Regions from separate parts of the Kitasatospora sp. NPDC003701 genome, predicted to be linked through region 3. Evidence: riboswitches for the same ligand, from Rfam matches in the RefSeq annotation. Region 3 holds a riboswitch; each other region holds the start of a gene.
The links. Region 3 has a riboswitch for cyclic di-AMP ahead of ACWDRR_RS12985 (M23 family metallopeptidase). Riboswitches for the same ligand answer to the same signal wherever they lie in the genome.

Region 1 (4,510 bases), on a different contig from region 3:
GGCCCGGGCGGACAGCGCGAGCATCAGCACGGTGATCGGGACCAGGGCCAGCCCGGAGACCAGCGGGGAGAAGCCCGAGACGATCTGCAGCTGCACGACCAGCAGGAAGAACACGCCGCTGAACGCGGCGTAGACGCAGAGGGTGACCAGGTTCACCGCGGTGAACAGGCGCGAGGAGAAGAGGCCGAGCGGCAGCATCGGCTCCGCGACGCGGCGCTCGACCACGACGAAGGCGGCGCCCAGCAGCAGACCGGCCGCGCCGGCCGCCCAGACCCGGGGGGAGAGCCCCTCGCCCGCGGCCGTCAGCGCGTAGGTGACCGAGCCCAGGGCCAGCGCGGCCAGCGCCGCGCCGAGGGCGTCGAAGCGGCCCGTCGCGCTCTCGTCCCGGCTCTCCGGGACGTGCCGGGAAGCCACCGCCACCACCAGGACGGCGAGCGGGACGTTCAGCAGGAAGATCCACCGCCAGCCCGGGCCGTCCACCAGCCAGCCGCCGAGGAACGGGCCGATCGCGGCCGACACCCCGCCGAGGCCGGACCAGAGGCCGACCGCCGCCGAGCGGTCGTCCGGGTGGAACACGGCCTGGAGCATCGCCAGCGAGCCCGGGGTGAGCAGCGCGCCGCCGATGCCCTGCACCGCGCGGGCCGCGACCAGCACTTCGATGGTGGGCGCCGCGGCGCAGGCCGCCGAGGCGGCGGCGAACCAGAGCACGCCGATCAGGAAGACGCGGCGCCGGCCGTAGCGGTCCCCGAGTGCGCCGCCGAGCAGGATGAGGCCGGCCAGCGTCAGCAGGTAGGCGTTGAGCGTCCATTGCAGGGCTTCGAGCGGGGCGCCGAGATCGGTGCCGATCCGGGGCAGGGCGACGTTGACCACGGTGCTGTCGAGCATCGCCATGCTGGAGCCGAGCACCGTCGCCAGTACTACCCAGCGGCCCTGCGCGGTGCCCAGGCGCAGGGTGCCGGCCTCGGAGGTGGCCACCGCCTGATCGTGCGCCCCGGGAGCCGACGTGACAAGGCTCACCGGGGGTGTGTCGGCAGATGGCTTTCCGTAGGTGATCGCATGCGGACGGACACCGAAATCGGCGGAGCGTCGTGGATCAGTGGCACGCGGTGAATCGATTGTGCACATACCGTGCAGCCGATCATTCGGAGTGTCACGGCCTTCCCGGCATTGGTTGTCGATTCAAGAGATCGACATTGCTTCACCCGGATGGATGGGCTTTAGTTCAGCGACCGCCCGGCATTGGCCCGGGTGGCCACCGGGTGGAACGCCTAGTCCTGCCGCTGCCCGGTGGTACGAACCGAACTCTGTACGGCAGGAGCGGGGGACCCAAAGGTAAGTCGCCGGACCGGAATTCGCGGTCCGGCTTGGGGTGAAGCCGCGCTATGCGGCCGGGCAACTCCAGCCCGAACCCGACAGCTCACCTCGCAGGCGTCGGAGAGGAAATTCCCCATGCCCGCACAGGCTCGTCGTATCGCCCTGCCCCGCGCCGCCCGCATCGGCATCGCCACCGCCGTGACCGGCGCCGCCTTCGCCCTTCCGCTGGTGACCACCATCAGCGCCCAGGCCCACACCGCCCCGGCCGCGAAGCCCGCGCAGACCAGCACCTGGACCGGCGCCACCAGCGTCGACGCCACCCCGGCCGCCGCCGCGCAGCCGGCCGCCGAGGCCGCCAAGCCCGCCGCCGCTCCGGCCGAGGAGAGCTACAAGGTCGTCGGCGGGGACACCCTGTCGAAGATCGCCGACGCCAAGCAGGTCGAGGGCGGCTGGCAGGCGCTGTACGACCACAACCGCTCGGTCGTCGGTGCCAACCCGAACCTCATCTTCCCGGGTCAGCAGCTCGCGCTCGGTGCCAAGGCCGCCACCGCTCCGGCCGCCGCCGAGGCCGCCAAGCCGGCAGCCCCCGCCGTCAAGCCGCAGGAGTCGGTGAAGCCGGCTGCCAAGCCCGCCGCCCCGAAGCCGGTCCAGGCCGCCAAGCCCGCGCAGGCCCCGGCCACCAAGCCGGCCGCCCCCGCCGCCAAGCCGGCCGCTCCGGCCGTCACCCCGGCTCCGGCCGCCCCGGCCGCCACCTCCGGTTACGTCGCCCCGGTCGCCAACCCGAAGCTCGGCACCGCCTACGGCGTGGCCGGCTCGATGTGGTCCTCCGGCCACCACACCGGCGCCGACTTCGTCGCCTCCACCGGCACCCCGCTGCGCGCCATCGCGGCCGGCACCGTGGTCAAGGCCGGCAACGGCGGCGCCTACGGCAACGAGGTCGAGATCAAGCTCGCCGACGGCAAGTACGCCCAGTACGCGCACCTGTCCTCGATCGGCGTGAAGATCGGTCAGACCGTCACCGCCGGCCAGCAGATCGGCCTCTCGGGTGCGACCGGCAACGTGACCGGCCCGCACCTGCACTTCGAGATCCGCACCGGCTCGGAGTACGGCTCGGACATCGACCCGATCGCCTACCTCCGGGCGCACGGCGTCTCCATCTGACCTGGGGTCGGACCACCGCTGGGTGCGGGGCGAACGACCTCCCGGGATGGTCATGTCGGGTGACCGCTCGACCGGGTGATCGCCGCACCACCAGTGGAACATGGGCGCGGGACACGCCCAGGCCGGCCCGGCTCGCGAATATCCTTCGCGAGCCGGGCCGGCCGCTTTTTGTTTTCCCTGTTCTTCCGCGGGCCGGTCCCGGTTCGAAGCAGCCCCCCCTGTGACGGGAGGCGCGGCGGCTGACCCGCCTTTGCGGCAGCGTGCGCTTTCCGGATTCCGGTGTCGGCCCGTCCGGACCGGTTCCGGATGGTTCCCGCCCCGAATGCGGACGGCCCGCCCGGGGTCGGACGGGCCGTCAAATCCGCCGGGCAATTTCCGCGGCGGGTGGCGGGTGGCGGGTGCGGTCACGGCTCCGGTCACGGCTCCGGATTCGCCCGATGACCGGTCGGGACCGATGACCGGTCAGGACCGGTGGGCGGGCAGGTCGCTGTTCGCGGCGGTCAGCAGCTGGTGCACCCGGTGGCCGAACTCGTCCGCGTCCCGGGCCGGCTCGGGGAAGACCAGACGGACGTCGCGGTGGCCGTACGGGTGGTCCAGGCGGAGCACCAGGCCGTACCGGTCGAGGGCGAGCGGGCGGATGTCGGGGCGGCCGGCGAGCAGCTCCTGGTCCAGCAGCCGGGTGAGCAGGGCGAGGGCGTCCGGGTGGTCGTCGGCGAGGTGGGTGAGCATCGCGGCCTCGAAGCGGGCGAGCGGGTCGGGCGCGGCGAGGGAGAGGTCGGCGCCGGTGAGGGCGGTGGTGCCGTACGGGGTGGAGAGGACGGCGTGCGCGACGTCGAGTCGGAGGTGGACGCTGAGGCCGTCGTCGGCGAGGTGGGCGAGGTGGAGCCGGCCGGCCAGGGTGAGGCGGCCGCGGACGCGGTCGCGGACGGCGACGGGGGCGATGTCGGTGAGGTCCAGGACGACGGGGAGGCCGTCCTGTTCGCGGGTGACGGCGAGCGTGAGCGGCGCGTCGAGCGGGGCGCGCAGGCGCAGCCGGGAGCCGTGCACCGACACCGGGCTGTCCAGGTCGTGGTGCTCGCCGCCGGCGCGGATCACCACCGAGGAGGTGGCGGTGAGCAGGCTGCAGACCCGTTCGGCGGCGGTGGGTTCGGGCGCCTCGACGTCGACGGGGCTGGGGCTCATGACGACCTCCGGTAGTTAGGTGAGCCTAACCTAATCATTTCGACCGGGGAGGGCAAGGTGCGCGGGGCGGTTCGGGGTCGGGATCCGCGGCATGGCGCCAGGTGGATTGCAGATGGAGATAACGAGCGCTTGCAAGTATCCGGCGCGCGGTCGTATTGTCGACGCTGGTAGTTGCACACGCAATCGTTTGTACGCTCTGGAAAGCGGTCCCCTCATGCCCCTCGCGCTCCTGGCGCTGGCGATCAGCGCCTTCGGCATCGGCACCACCGAGTTCGTGATCATGGGCCTGCTGCCCGAGGTCGCCGGCGACTTCTCGGTGTCCATCCCCACCGCCGGTCTGCTCATCTCCGGCTACGCACTCGGCGTCGTGATCGGCGGCCCGCTGCTCACCGTCCTCGGCACCCGGATCCCCCGCAAGGGGATGCTGCTGATGCTGATGGGCCTGTTCATCGCGGGCAACCTGGTCTCCGCCGTCGCGCCCGCCTTCGGTCTGCTGCTGGTCGGCCGGGTGCTCGCGGCCTTCGCGCACGGCGCCTTCTTCGGCATCGGCTCGGTGGTCGCCGCCGGTCTCGTCGCCCCGCACAAGCGCGCGGGTGCCATCGCCCTGATGTTCACCGGGCTCACCGCCGCCAATGTGCTCGGCGTCCCGATGGGCACCCTGCTCGGCCAGCACTTCGGCTGGCGCTCCACCTTCTTCGTGGTCGCGGCGCTCGGCGCGATCGGCTTCGCCGGCATCGCGGCCCTGGTGCCCGTCCAGCCGCGCGCCGAGGACACCCGGCTCGGCCCGGAGCTGGCCGTCTTCCGCAAGCCGCAGATCTGGCTCGCGCTGAGCATGACGGTGCTCGGCTGGGGC
Region 2 (4,510 bases), on a different contig from region 3:
CCCGGCAGGCGCTCGCCGACAGCCGGCTCTCGAAGAACCCGGCCCACCACAGCGGGCACGCCCACCGGGCCGGCCGGGTCGGCATCCCCGGCGAGCGCCAGGCCAACCTGATGACCCACCTGCTGAACATCGACCCGCCGGACCACACCCGGCTGCGCCGGCTGGTCTCCAAGGCGTTCACGCCGCGCCGGGTCGCCGAGTTCGAACCCCGGGTGCAGCAGCTCACCGACCGGCTGATCGACGGCTTCGCGCAGCGCGGCTCGGCGGACCTGATCCACGAGTTCGCCTTCCCGCTGCCCATCTACGCGATCTGCGACCTGCTCGGCGTGCCGGCCGAGGACCAGGACGACTTCCGGGACTGGGCGGGCATGATGATCCGCCACGGCAGCGGGCAGCGCGGCGGGGTGGGGCGGGCCGTCAAGCGGATGCGCGCCTATCTGGCGGAGCTGATCCACCGCAAGCGGGCCGACCTCGGCGACGACCTGATCTCCGGCCTGATCCGGGCCAGCGATCACGGTGAGCACCTGACCGAGAACGAGGCCGCGGCGATGGCCTTCATCCTCCTCTTCGCCGGGTTCGAGACGACCGTCAACCTGATCGGCAACGGCACTTACGCGCTGCTGCGCAACCCCGGGCAGCGGGCGCTGCTCCAGGATTCGATCGCCCGCGGCGAGACCGCTCTGCTGGAGACCGGGATCGAGGAACTCCTGCGCTACGACGGGCCGGTGGAGCTCGCCACCTGGCGGTTCGCGACCAGCCCGCTGACCATCGGCGGGGTGGAGATCCCGGTCGGCGACCCGGTGTTGGTGGTGCTCGCGGCGGCGGACCGGGATCCGGCGCGGTTCGCCGACGAGAACACCCTCGACCTGGCCCGGACCGACAACCCGCACCTGGGGTTCGGGCACGGCATCCACTACTGCATCGGCGCTCCGCTGGCCCGGTTGGAGGGGCGGTCGGCGCTCGCCACCCTGCTCACCCGGCTGCCCGATCTGCAACTCGCCGAAAGCCCGGAGAATCTCCGCTGGCGCGGCGGCCTGATCATGCGCGGACTTCGCGATCTCCCGGTGGAATTCACCCCCGAGAAGCCGTCCGCGGAACCCCCGGCCGGGCTCTGAGCAATCCGCGCGGCGATGCCCCGACGGCGCCTCGATCTCCGCCCTTTCGGGCCGGCGACACGCTGACGGGGTGTCGCCTTCGGGCTGACGGGGTGTCGCCGCCGCGCCCTCCTACGGGACCTGAACCGCAATCAATCAGGACATAGCGCCGTCGTTGGTAGGCGATCGGCCACGCGCCGTAATTTATGTGTGATACCTGCGATATGAGCTTGTGATTGATGTGAGGATCTGTCTACCCTCCCTGGAGTTCGCAGCTGCGAACCCCGTGCGCGGAACGCCGAATCCTGCCCGCCGCGTCACGGGAAACCGACCAGAACCCTTGGGCAGGGGCGGGGGAACCAGGTTTGTTGCCGTCCCCCACGGCTTGGGGTGAAGCCGCTCGCGCGGGCAGAAAGCCTTCGCGTCACGCGGCCGGGCCACCTCCCGGTCCGAACCCGACAGCTCACCTCGCAGGCGTGCGGAGAGGGAAACGTCATGCTCTTCGTCGGAACCGGCCGTCATCGTCGTCGCACCCAGACCGAGAAGGCCATCGCCGTCGCCGGTGTGGCCGGCGTCGGACTCGCACTGCCGCTGCTCACCGCCGCCGGCGCCTCCGCCGCCCCGGTCTCGACCTGGGACGCGGTCGCCCAGTGCGAGAGCGGCGGCAACTGGAGCATCAACACCGGCAACGGCTTCTACGGCGGGCTGCAGTTCACCCCCAGCACCTGGAAGGCGTACGGCGGCACCTCGTACGCGCCGCAGGCCCACCAGGCCAGCCGGGCGCAGCAGATCTCCGTCGCCGAGAAGGTCCTCGCCTCGCAGGGGCCGGGCGCCTGGCCGGTCTGCTCGCAGAAGGCGGGCCTGACCAAGGGCGGCGCCCCGGCTTCGGTCGGCACCTCCTCGGACGCCGAGTCCGCGGCCCAGCAGCCCGCCGCGCCGAAGCCGGCCCAGCCGAAGCCCGCGCAGCCGAAGCCCGCTCAGAAGCCCGCCCAGCAGCCGGTCCAGCAGCAGGCCCCGAAGCCCGCCGCCCAGCAGCCCGTCCAGCAGGACGCGCAGCACAAGTCCGGCTGGGACGCCGACGCCAAGGTCTTCTGGTACCAGAGCAACGGCGCCTGGTACTGGACCAGCCACCAGAGCGTCTATCAGCAGTACGCGGGTCAGGCCGCGGGCCAGTACGCGGGCCAGGACGGTCGCCCGGCCGCCGCCCACGGCGCCCCGGTCGCCGCGGCCGCCCCCGCCGCCCAGCAGCGCGCCGGCCACGGCTACACCGTCCAGTCCGGTGACACGCTGTCGACCATCGCCACGGCGCAGGGTGTTCAGGGCGGCTGGCAGTCGCTGTACGACGGCAACCGCGGCACCGTCGGCACCGACCCGAACCTGATCCTTCCGGGCCAGGTGCTCGACCTCGGCTGACGCCCGCCGCCGCGGTGGCTCCACGAAGGGGGTCGGTCAGACCCCCTTCGTCCGCATTCGGGCCCCTTTCATGGGGCAACCAGGTGAACTACCGGTGGGTAGCCGGGCCACACGCTGAGACGGGACCGAGGTCGACGTGGTCCCGAGAGCCCGTGCGGTTAGGCTCTGGTCGTAACGACTCCGCAACCATCCGGCCGACAGCACCCATCGTCAGCCGAACCTGCTTCCGCTAGGAGATGCCTCGTGCCGTCCATCGATGTCGTCGTAGCCCGTGAGATTCTCGACTCGCGTGGCAACCCCACGGTCGAGGTCGAGGTCGGCCTCGACGACGGCAGCACCGGCCGTGCCGCTGTCCCGTCGGGTGCCTCCACCGGTGCCTTCGAGGCGCTGGAGCTTCGCGACGGTGACAAGAACCGCTACTTCGGCAAGGGCGTGGAGAAGGCCGTCCTGGCCGTCATCGAGCAGATCGGCCCCGAGCTGGTCGGCTACGACGCCACCGAGCAGCGCCTGATCGACCAGGCCATGCTCGACCTGGACGCCACCCCGGACAAGTCCTCGCTCGGCGCCAACGCGATCCTCGGCGTCTCGCTGGCCGTCGCGCACGCCGCCTCCGAGGCCAGCGACCTGCCGCTGTTCCGCTACCTGGGCGGCCCGAACGCGCACGTCCTGCCGGTCCCGATGATGAACATCCTCAACGGTGGCTCGCACGCGGACTCCAACGTCGACATCCAGGAGTTCATGATCGCTCCGATCGGCGCGGAGTCCTTCTCCGAGGCCGTCCGCTGGGGCGTCGAGGTCTACCACACCCTCAAGGGCGTGCTGAAGGAGCGCGGCCTGTCCACCGGCCTCGGCGACGAGGGCGGCTTCGCGCCGAACCTGGACAGCAACCGCGAGGCCCTGGACCTCATCACCGAGGCCATCAAGAAGGCCGGCTACGTGCCCGGCAAGGACATCGCGCTCGCCCTGGACGTCGCCGCCTCCGAGTTCTACAAGGACGGCGCCTACCAGTTCGAGGGCAAGGCGCTCTCCGCCGCCGAGCTCATCGAGTACTACGCCGACCTGGTCGCCTCCTACCCGCTGGTCTCCATCGAGGACCCGCTGGACGAGTCGGACTGGGACGGCTGGAAGGCCATGACCGTCAAGCTGGGCGACAAGGTCCAGCTGGTCGGCGACGACCTGTTCGTCACCAACCCGGCCCGCCTGGCCAAGGGCATCGAGACCGGCACCGCCAACGCGCTGCTGGTGAAGGTGAACCAGATCGGTTCGCTGACCGAGACCCTGGACGCCGTCGAGCTGGCCCAGCGCAACGGCTACCGCTGCATGATGTCCCACCGCTCCGGCGAGACCGAGGACGTCACCATCGCCGACCTCGCCGTCGCCACCAACTGCGGCCAGATCAAGACCGGCGCCCCGGCCCGCTCCGAGCGCGTCGCCAAGTACAACCAGCTGCTGCGCATCGAGGAGATCCTCGACGACGCCGCCGAGTACGCCGGCCGCGGCGCGTTCCCGCGCTTCCGCTCTGCGGAGTAACAAGCACAGTCGCTCGGCGGAGTAACCAGCACGGTCGCTCGGCGGAGCAACAAGCACACGCGCTCCGGGGAGCAACGAGCACACGCGCTCCCCGGAGCGGTCGCCGCCGCAGCCGAGCACGAGGGCCGCGCGCGCCCAGTAGCGCAAGCCTGACCGGTGCCCCGCCGTTCACCCCGTAGGGTGGTCGGCGGGGCACCGTCGCGACCAGGAGGGGACAGGGGAGATGGCAGGCTGGAGGATCCCGGGCTTTGCCGCCCGGCCTCGCTTCACGAGCCGGGCGACCGTCCTCGTCCTGGTGCTCTGCTCCCTGGTGGCGATCCTGGCCTACCCGACCAGGCAGTTCATCTCCCAGCGGTCCGAGATCTCCGCCCAGCGGGCGAAGGCCGAGCACGCCCGGCAGCAGGTCGAACAGCTGCGCCGGGAGAAGGCCCGCTGGCAGGACCCGGAGTACGTCAAGGCGCAGGCCCGCAGCC
Region 3 (4,510 bases):
GCCAGTTCCCCGGTGACCCGGACGGCGACCAGCCGGCGCAGCTCGGCGAGCCCGCCGCTGACGTGCTTGTACAGCGAGGGGGTGGCCACCCCGGCGCGTCCGGCGACGGCGGCCAGGGTGAGGGCGTCGGGCCCCTGCTCGTCGATGAGGGCGAGGGCGTGGTCGACGACCTGCTCGGGGGTCAGTCCGACTCGGGGCATGGTGCGGTCTCCGTGGGGTGGCGGGGTGGCGGCGGAAGGCGGCGCTGGGCTCGGCCCGGTCGACCCGGGCAGTGACGGCTCAGCTCGGTTCAGCTCAGCTCGGCGAGGAAGGGCAGCAGGGCGTCGGCGGTGGCCTGCGGCCGGTCGGCCATCGGGTAGTGCCCGGCGCCCTCGATCATCACCTTGCGGGCCTTCAGCGCGGCGGCCTGCCGGTCGGCGACCAGCTCCGGGTCGGAGAAGTCGGGGTCCTTGCCGCCCATCACGACCAGCGCCGGGCAGGTCACGGCGGCGGTCCAGCCGGTCGGAGCGGAGTCCCCGCGGACGTAACCCCGGGTGGCCTGCTTGCGGCCCGGCGTGCGCATCGCGGCGACCAGCCCGTCCACGTAGGCGTCGAAGTCGGCCGGCTTGGCGCCCGGGTAGGCCATCCTGCGGTGGTAGAGGCCCCAGAACGCGGGCGAGTGCACCAGCAGCGCGCCCATCACGGCGAACATCGCGCGGTTCAGCGCGTTCGGCGGCACGTTCTCGACGAAGGCGTCCAGCAGGACGATCCCGGCGACCCGCCCGGGTGCGTCCCCGGCCACCTTGACCACGGTCGCGCCGGTGTAGGAGTTGCCGACCAGCGCGGCGCGGTCGATGCCGAGGTGGTCCAGCAGGGCGAGCACGTCGGTGGCGATCGCGGCCGGGGAGTAGTCGTCCCAGGCGATCGAGGACTCGCCGAAGCCGCGCAGGTCCAGGGTGATCACCCGGCGGCCCGCGGCCACCAGCAGCGGGCGCAGGTGCCGGTACGCGGCCCGGCTGTCGAGCATCCCCGGCAGCAGGACGACGGGGGCGCCGCCGCCCTGCACCGTGTCGTCGAAGGCCAGCCGGCCGCCGGGGCGGTCGAGGTACTGGGTGCTGGGGGTGAAGGTGCCGGTCATGGGGGGCCTCCTCGGTCCGCCGGGACGGGGTGTCGGCCGGTAGTGCCGATAGCCATAAAGCTAAGGCTAATAGCCTTAGCCGTCAAGCGGTCGGCCGGCGGGCTCCCGGGGTGTCCCGGCGTCGCGGCTCAGATCCCCTCCACCTTGAACGGGTCGTGCTCGGCGAGCAGCTTCTCCAGCCGGGCCTGGTCCACCCGGGTGACGATCTCGTTGGTCTCCTGCCGGTCCCGGACCACCTTGGCCAGCGTGAACGAGGAGGTGACGGTGTAGAGCAGCCCGATCCCGAGGAAGGCGCGGGTCCAGCCGCCGACCGGCAGGTAGGCGATCCCGATCGCGAGGGCGCCGCCGGAGAGGGCGAAGGAGAGGACGGCCTGGATGTAGTACGCGGCCGTGGTACGTGACTGCATCGGTGCGTTCATGGCGTCAGGATGGCCGCGCCGGTCCGGCCCGCACATGAGTAGGAGTACTCAGATAGGGGGTCGTTCGTTGACGTCCAATCACGTTCGGTAGTGTCAGTTGTCGCCAATCGCCCCAAATCGCCCATCCGGTCGCGTAGTGTCCGAGTCGTATCCGGCCGTACCGAACGGACGGCTTGGAATCAGAGGCTCCTAGGATTAACGTTTGATAACGCAGCGCGGTCCCAAACGCCGTACCCAGACGGCACCGTGCGCCGTCGCCTAATCCCGCCGGCCGCCTCCGGGCAGGCCTGGGAGCCGGGGAACCACGTTCCTTGGGGTGAATCGGCCGGGCCCAGGCCCAGCCGTAGGAGACCTTCCTGCTCCGAACCCGTCAGCTAACCCGGTAGGCGCGAAGGAAGGAAAGGAGCGCGCCTCCGTGGCGTCGTCGCACTCTCCGGCACACCTGCCCGGCTCCACCGCCGGCACCCAGCTGCTCGACCACCCCTGGCCGCCCGCCCACCCGGGCGAGTACGGCGGGGCCGGCACCGAGGCCGGCCCGCAGGCCGTCGAGGCCAACCGGCACCGGATGCCCCGTCAGACCCGCGGCACCGCTCCGCTGCTCGGCGTCACCGCGGTGGCCGCCACCCTCGGCGCGACCGGTTTCGCCTCCGCCACCCCGGCCGCCGCGCCGGCCGTCGAGGCCCCGGACGAGACGCCGGTCGCGCTCTCCGCCGACCCCGGCCTGGCCCTCGCCGCCCGGATCCAGCTGCAGGCCGACAGCCAGCGCACCGCCGCCGAGGAGGGCGCCCGCGTGCAGGCCGCCAAGGAGGCCGAGGCCAAGCGCGCCGCCCAGCAGCAGGAGGCCAAGCGGGCCGCCGAGGAGGCCGAGAAGGCCAAGCTCGCCGCCATCAACCTGCCGGTGCGCGACTACAACCTCTCCGCCCACTACGGCCAGAGCGCCTCCTACTGGGCCCACCTGCACACCGGGCTGGACTTCGCCGCCGACACCGGCACCCCGGTGTACGCCGTCGGCCAGGGCACCATCACCTCGGCCGGCTGGGCCGGGTCGTACGGCTACCGGATCGTCGAGACGCTGCCCGACGGCACCGAGATCTGGTACTGCCACCTCTCCTCGATCATCAAGGGCTCCGGCAAGGTCGTCCCCGGCCAGCAGCTCGGCAAGGTCGGCGCCACCGGCAACGTCACCGGCCCGCACCTGCACCTGGAGGTCCGCCCCGGTGGCGGCGCCCCGGTCGACCCGGAGACCTGGTTCGAGCAGCGCGGCATCACCCCCTGACAGCCCGCCACGGTGCCCCGGTCGTCTCCACGACGGCCGGGGCACCGTCGCGTCTCAGGCCCCGGGGGCGCCCCAGCCGGACTCCCCGGCCGCCCCGCCCTCCTGGGCCCCGTCGTCCTCGTAGGCCTCCTGGGCCTCCTCGTCCTCGTAGGCCTCGTAGGCCTCGGGCAGCTGCGCCAGGTAGGCGTCGATCTCCTCCTGGCCCGGCTCCGGGGCGAGCTCCGGGAACTCCTCCACCAGCAGCCGCGGCAGTCCCGGCGTCGTCCACTCGCCGACCAGGTCCAGCGCCGCCTCGGCGGCGGCCTCCTCGAACGCCCCGAAGTCCCCGGCCAGCTCCTCCGGCATCGGCCGGCCCAGCGCGGTCAGCTCCGTCAGATTGCGGTAGCTGCGCCGCATCAACCCCTGCTCCAGCAGCCGCCGCGCGCCGTCGGTGGCCATCCCGACGCTGAGCATCCGGGCCTCGCCCCAGCCCCCGTCGTCCACCGCGTCCAGTTCGCCCGACCACTCCAGCGCCTCGTACGCGGCCGACCGGTCCTGCGGCGCCAGCTCCCGGAACGCCGCCAGCCAGGCCCGGACCGCCGCCCCGTCGGCGAGGTCCACCCCGTCCGCGCGCAGCAGCAGGGTGTACAGCCGGGGCCAGGTGACCAGATCGGCCCGGCGCAGCAGCCCGGCGGCCACCTCGCCCTGCCACTCGGCCTCCGCGTGCAGCCGCTCCTGCCGCTTGGCGTTCAGCCGCTTCGCCGCCCGCTGGTGGTCGATCAGCAGCCGCACCGCCGCGCCGTACGCCAGCGGGTCCTGCTCCGGGGCGGGCTGGACGTACAGGTAGAGCCTTTCGTACAGCAGCTGCTCCACGGCGTCCGAGGTCAGCTCCGGCCAGCCGTCACGCATCCTGCCCTCGCCCAGCTCCAGCAGCGCCAGCACCGCCCGCACCGGCGCCTCGGCCACCGGCGGGTGGCCCTGCGTCAGCGCCCAGGCGAGCAGTTCGGCGGCTTTGGTGCGCGGGGCGAGCCGCAGGTCTTCTTCTTCCATGTCACGTAAGGTAACCGGAAAGCCCGGGTAGGGTCGGCAGGCATGGTCCCCGTCCGACTCACCGGCCCCCGCCTGGCCATCCGCGAGTTCCACCACACCCCCGGCGACATCGACGCGCTGTACGCGGTGTTCGGCGACCCGGAGGCCACCCGCTACCTCCCGTTCGAGCCGCGCGACCGCGAGGACTGCGCCGACCAGATCGAGCAGTACCTGGAGGAGGCGGTGCAGGGCGAGCGGACGGTCTACCGGCTGGCCGTCACCCGCCGCGCCGACGCCCGCGACCCGGCCCGCGCCGTGCCGATCGGCAACGCCGCCCTCACGCTCGGCGGCCACCGGTGCGCCGACCTCGGCTACGCGCTGCGCCCCGACACCTGGGGCAACGGCTACGCGGGCGAGATCACCGGGCTGCTCTGCGACTTCGCCTTCGGCCCGCTCGGCCTGCACCGGCTGGCCGCCCGGGTGGACGTGGAGAACGCGGCCTCCGTCCGGGTGCTCACCCGGGCCGGGTTCCGGCCGGAGGGCCGGATCCGCCACGACGTGCTGCTGCGCGGCGCCTGGCGCGACTCCTTCCAGTACTCGCTGCTCGCCGACGAGTGGCCGCCCGGCGGGCTGCCGCGAACCGGGGGTTAACCCCCCACCCGCTTCGCGGGGGAGCCGGATGTCCGCCCG
Region 4 (4,510 bases), on a different contig from region 3:
ACAGCACGCTCGCGGTGTAGTCGAAGTCGTTGAGGTAGGCGCCGTGCTCGATGCCCCACCCGCCGTTGTGGTAGGCCGCGAACTCGGTGACCACGTGGTGCCGCTGGGCGTTCAGCCAGACGAAGATGCCGTCCCGCAGGTTGTTGTGGGCCAGGCAGCGCCGGAAGTCCCAGACCCCCTCGCTGTTCTCCGGCCACTCGAAGCCGGAGGCGCCGTCGGCCCCCTGGACGCCGACCGCCACGCAGTCCACCGCCCTGCCGCCGGTGCCGGCACCGAGGTTGAAGCCGGTCAGCCGGTAGGCCCGCGGGTTGGGCTCCAGCAGCGTGCGGGAGGCGACGCAGGACTCGTAGGCGATGTCGTCGGACGGCTGCTGCGGGGTGCGGGTGTCCGTCGGGCCGTCCCACCAGTAGGCGTCCTCCCAGGTGTCGTGGCTGATGCAGCTGCGGAAGGTGATGCCGTGGCTGGCGTGCGGGACGAAGGCGTGGCTCCCCGCGTCGCGCACCACCACGCCCTCGACGACGGTGCCCCGGGTGGTGTCGCCGAGCATGTGGAAGTGCAGCCCGTACCGGCCGAGCACCGGCGCGGTGACCGGGGCGCTGCCGTCCGGGCCCTTCCAGGTCTCCGCGGTGTCGGTGCGCGGGCCGAGCCAGCGCAGCGCCGCGTGCCGCACATCGGCCCGGCGGGAGCTGGTGAGGTGGACGTGGGCGCGGCCCTCGGCGGTGCCCTCGACCCGGACGCTGCGGGTCAGGTTGAGCACCTCGGCGCCGACCGTGACGCCCCCTCCGGCGCTCACCCGGGGGTGCGCGTACCTCAGGGGCGCCTCCAGGGTGACGGTGGATCCGCTGACGGACCGGACGACGGCGAGGTCGTAGCGGGTGGAGAAGCCGTCCTCGTCCGGCGGGCCGGTCGGGGTGACGGCCAGTTCGTCGCCGGGCAGCCAACCGGTGGGCGGCGCGGCCAGGGTGACGGTGGTGTCGCCGGCGGCGAGCGCCCGGGCGGCGCGCACCCAGGCGGTCTTGGCGGCGCCGTCCAGCCGCAGGTACCCGGCGCCCGTGACCCAGAGGCCGACGTCGGTGTCGACCACCTTCATGCCGTCGCCCCGGAAGCGCCGCTCGTCGACGGCGGGGAACCGCACGGTGTGCACGGCGGCGCCGTCGGGGGCGAGCGCGAGGGTGCCGCGGATCTCGACGTTGCCGTTCGCGGCGAGGGTGAGGCTGCGGTCGGCGGCGAAGGTGAGCGCGCCGCCGGGCTCGACCAGCAGCGAGCCGACGGTGGCGTCGGTGTCGAGCAGGACCCGGTCGGTGATCCGGACGGCGCTCTGCGGGCCGGGCACCCTGCCGCCCCAGCCGGCCGGGTCGGACCAGTGCCGGCCGCCCTGGTCGGGGGCGGGCGCGGGGGCGGGCGCGGCGGCGCCCTCGGGAGTGCCTGCGGGCGCGGCGCTCCCCCCGGGCGCCCCCGAGGGCGACGGGGCGCCGTGCTGGTGCCCCGCACCCGGGCTGTCCGCCCCCGGGCCCGGGGTGGGGCCCTCCACGGCGGCGACGGGCTCGGAGCGGCCGCCCAGGGAGCGCCGCAGCGCCTCCTCGCCGGCGACCGCCGCGAAGACCGTGCCGACGGCGAGCCAGCGCAGCATCGTCCGACGACGTAAGGGAGTTCGGGACCCTTCGGGCGGGATGTCCGCTCTGCGGTGTTTTGCCCGGCGATGCGCTCCGCGCGGTCGCGCAGCCGGCCGACCGGCCTCCGGGTCCTCGTCCATGGCCATCGTTGCGTAGCCCTCCCCCCGGGCGGCCGCGTCGATCCTGACGTCCTGAAGCATAGGCAGTTGCCGTGACCCCGACGGGCGTTGCCGGAAATCGGTCATTTCTGATCATGGTGGACAGCCATTCACCACCTCTTTCGTAAACCGTGACGAGCGTCACACATGTTTGCGGTTTGAACTTAAGTCTGCTTAACGTGCTCCCCGTTCGTGGCCACACGGACCCAGCTCACCCGCAACGCCGAGTCCTGCCGTCGGGTGCGCTGGCAGCGCAGAACGCACCACGGCAGGAGCGGGGGAACCACAGGTAAGTCGCCCGGGACCGGTACTCGTACCGGTTCGGGGCTAGGGGTGAAGCCGCGTCCACAGCGCGGCCGGGCAACTCCAGCCCGAATCCGACAGCTCACCTCGCAGGCGTGGGAGAGGACCGCGTCTTCATGCTGCCCACCAACGGCACCCGCCTGTCCGGCCGCACCCGCCGCGCGATCGCCACCCTCGGCGTCGTCGGCATCGGCCTCACCGTCCCCTGCCTCACCGCCGGCTCCGCCTCCGCGGCCTCCGTCGCCACCTGGGACAAGGTCGCCCAGTGCGAGAGCACCGGCAACTGGAGCATCAACACCGGCAACGGCTTCTACGGCGGCCTCCAGTTCACCAGCAGCACCTGGGCGGCGTTCGGCGGCACCGCGTACGCCGCCCGCGCCGACCTCGCCACCAAGGACCAGCAGATCGCGATCGCCGAGAAGGTGCTCGCCTCCCAGGGCCCCGGCGCCTGGCCCGTCTGCTCGGTCCAGGCCGGTCTGACCAAGGGCGGCACCCCGGCCGCCGTCGACACCTCCACCGCCGCCAAGCCGGCCGCCCCGAAGGCCGCCCCGGCCCCGGCGCAGACCCAGGCCCCCGCCGCCAAGCCGGCCGCGCCCAAGGCGGCTCCGAAGGCCGCCACCGAGACCCCGGCCGCCGACTCCGCCCAGCAGTCGCAGGGCGGTCAGAACTGGCAGCAGTACCACCGCCAGGGCGACGGCCAGGACTCCCGGGCCACGTCCGACGACTACACCGTGGTCGCCGGCGACTGGCTGTCCTCGATCGCCGACAAGAACAACATCCAGGGCGGCTGGGAGCGGCTGTACGAGCTCAACCGCGGCTCCCTCACCGCCGGCCCGCACGTCATCTACCCGGGCCAGCACCTGAGCCTGGGTGACCGCGCCAAGGCCCAGGCCTCGAACGGGTCCGGCCAGGGCTTCGACTGGTTCAACCGCTCCTCGGGCGCGACCGGCCAGGCCGCCGGCTCCACCGCGACCGCCGCCGCGCCGGCCGCGCAGACCCAGGCCCCGGCCGCCAAGCCCGCCGCCCAGGAGACGGCCCAGGCTCCGGCCCAGGCCGCCACCGGCAGCATGGCCGCCGCGGTCTCCTTCGCCCAGTCGAAGGTCGGCCAGGCCTACGTCTACGGCGGCACCGGCAACGGCGGCTGGGACTGCTCCGGTCTGACCCAGGCCGCGCTGCGCGCCGCGGGCATCTCCGTCCCGCGCGTCGCCGCCGACCAGGCCGCCGCCAGCACCCACGTCTCGCTGGACGCCCTCAAGCCGGGCGACCTGCTGTTCTGGTCCAACAACGGCCAGGACTCGGGCGTCTACCACGTCGCGCTCTACATCGGCGACGGCAAGTACGTCGAGGCCGCCAACCCGAGCTCGGGCGTGCGGACCCAGACCATCGCCAACTGGGCCCCGGACTTCGCCGGCCGGGTCTGATCCCTCGTGCGCGGGCCGATCCGGCCCGCGCACCCGCCGCAGCCCCCGGGGAGAGTCCGGTCGCTCCTCCCCGGGGGCTGCGGCGCGCCCGTCCGCGGGACGGCCGGGCCGTGGTCGGCCCCCGACCCCGGCGGGCATGCCGCTGCTCCGCACCCGAGGAGGAGTCACATGGCCCGGGTCACCGTCACGCTCGACGCCGATCCCGCGATCGACGCGATGATGCTCTCCGGCACCAGGAGCCGGCAGGCCGCCGTCGAGCTGATCCTGCTCGACCACCTGGCCCGGGGGCGGCGCACCGGGAGCCGGACCGGCGACGCCGCCGACGGACAGCGGACCGGCCGCCGGCGCCCGACCGCGCAGGAGGGCTGAGGGCGGACACGACGGGGCCCCGGAGAGCACGAACGGCTCTCCGGGGCCCCGGTCTCGTCTCAGCGGGCGCAGGCGCCCGTGGAACCGCGCATCACCAGCTCCGGCTGGAACATGAACTCCCCGCGCTGGGCGGCGTTCGCGCCCACCTCCTCCAGCAGGGCGTCGACGGCCGCGGTGGCCATCGCCTCGACCGGCTGGCGGATGGTGGTCAGCGGCGGCTCGGTGAAAGCTATCAGCGGCGAGTCGTCGAAACCGACCACCGAGACATCCTGCGGGACGGACAGGCCCCGCTGGCGCACCGCGCGGATCGCGCCGAGCGCCATCATGTCGCTGCCGCAGACGATCGCCGTGCAGCCCTTGTCGAGCAGCGCGCCGGCCGCCGCGTGCCCGCCCTCCACGCTGAACAGCGTGTGGTGGACGAGCTCCCGGGCCTGCTCCTCGGTCCGCCCCAACACCTCCCGCATCGCCGCCGTGAAGCCCTCGATCTTCCGCAGCACCGGGACGTACCGCTTCTGACCGACCGCGAGACCGATCCGCTCGTGGCCGAGTTCGGCCAGGTGCTGGACGGCCATCCACATCGCGGCCCGGTCGTCCGGCGAGATGAACGGCGCGTCGATCTTCTCGCTGAAGCCGTTGATCAGCACGA

Region 1: it holds a riboswitch for cyclic di-AMP, as region 3 does, so the genes downstream of both, ACWDRR_RS24475 (M23 family metallopeptidase) here and ACWDRR_RS12985 (M23 family metallopeptidase) in region 3, are expected to answer to the same signal.
Region 2: it holds a riboswitch for cyclic di-AMP, as region 3 does, so the genes downstream of both, ACWDRR_RS35630 (transglycosylase family protein) here and ACWDRR_RS12985 (M23 family metallopeptidase) in region 3, are expected to answer to the same signal.
Region 4: it holds a riboswitch for cyclic di-AMP, as region 3 does, so the genes downstream of both, ACWDRR_RS35855 (transglycosylase family protein) here and ACWDRR_RS12985 (M23 family metallopeptidase) in region 3, are expected to answer to the same signal.

What each region holds. Positions count from the first base shown of each region.
Region 1 is NZ_JBSFNM010000027.1:69,932-74,441, reverse strand. Features, by position in the region: gene ACWDRR_RS24480 (MFS transporter) at 1-975, opposite strand, end outside; cyclic di-AMP (ydaO/yuaA leader) riboswitch at 1,286-1,446, shown strand; gene ACWDRR_RS24475 (M23 family metallopeptidase) at 1,450-2,475, shown strand; gene ACWDRR_RS24470 (DUF2470 domain-containing protein) at 2,938-3,657, opposite strand; gene ACWDRR_RS24465 (MFS transporter) at 3,872-4,510, shown strand, end outside.
Region 2 is NZ_JBSFNM010000058.1:50,379-54,888, forward strand. Features, by position in the region: gene ACWDRR_RS35625 (cytochrome P450 family protein) at 1-1,115, shown strand, start outside; cyclic di-AMP (ydaO/yuaA leader) riboswitch at 1,414-1,585, shown strand; gene ACWDRR_RS35630 (transglycosylase family protein) at 1,590-2,507, shown strand; gene eno (phosphopyruvate hydratase) at 2,751-4,037, shown strand; gene ACWDRR_RS35640 (FtsB family cell division protein) at 4,261-4,510, shown strand, end outside.
Region 3 is NZ_JBSFNM010000010.1:181,970-186,479, forward strand. Features, by position in the region: gene ACWDRR_RS12970 (TetR/AcrR family transcriptional regulator) at 1-200, opposite strand, end outside; gene ACWDRR_RS12975 (alpha/beta fold hydrolase) at 290-1,117, opposite strand; gene ACWDRR_RS12980 (YiaA/YiaB family inner membrane protein) at 1,246-1,536, opposite strand; cyclic di-AMP (ydaO/yuaA leader) riboswitch at 1,796-1,939, shown strand; gene ACWDRR_RS12985 (M23 family metallopeptidase) at 1,952-2,812, shown strand; gene ACWDRR_RS12990 (hypothetical protein) at 2,867-3,841, opposite strand; gene ACWDRR_RS12995 (GNAT family N-acetyltransferase) at 3,884-4,471, shown strand.
Region 4 is NZ_JBSFNM010000059.1:38,810-43,319, reverse strand. Features, by position in the region: gene ACWDRR_RS35860 (hypothetical protein) at 1-1,630, opposite strand, end outside; cyclic di-AMP (ydaO/yuaA leader) riboswitch at 2,057-2,183, shown strand; gene ACWDRR_RS35855 (transglycosylase family protein) at 2,170-3,495, shown strand; gene ACWDRR_RS35850 (hypothetical protein) at 3,664-3,864, shown strand; gene ACWDRR_RS35845 (LacI family DNA-binding transcriptional regulator) at 3,924-4,510, opposite strand, start outside.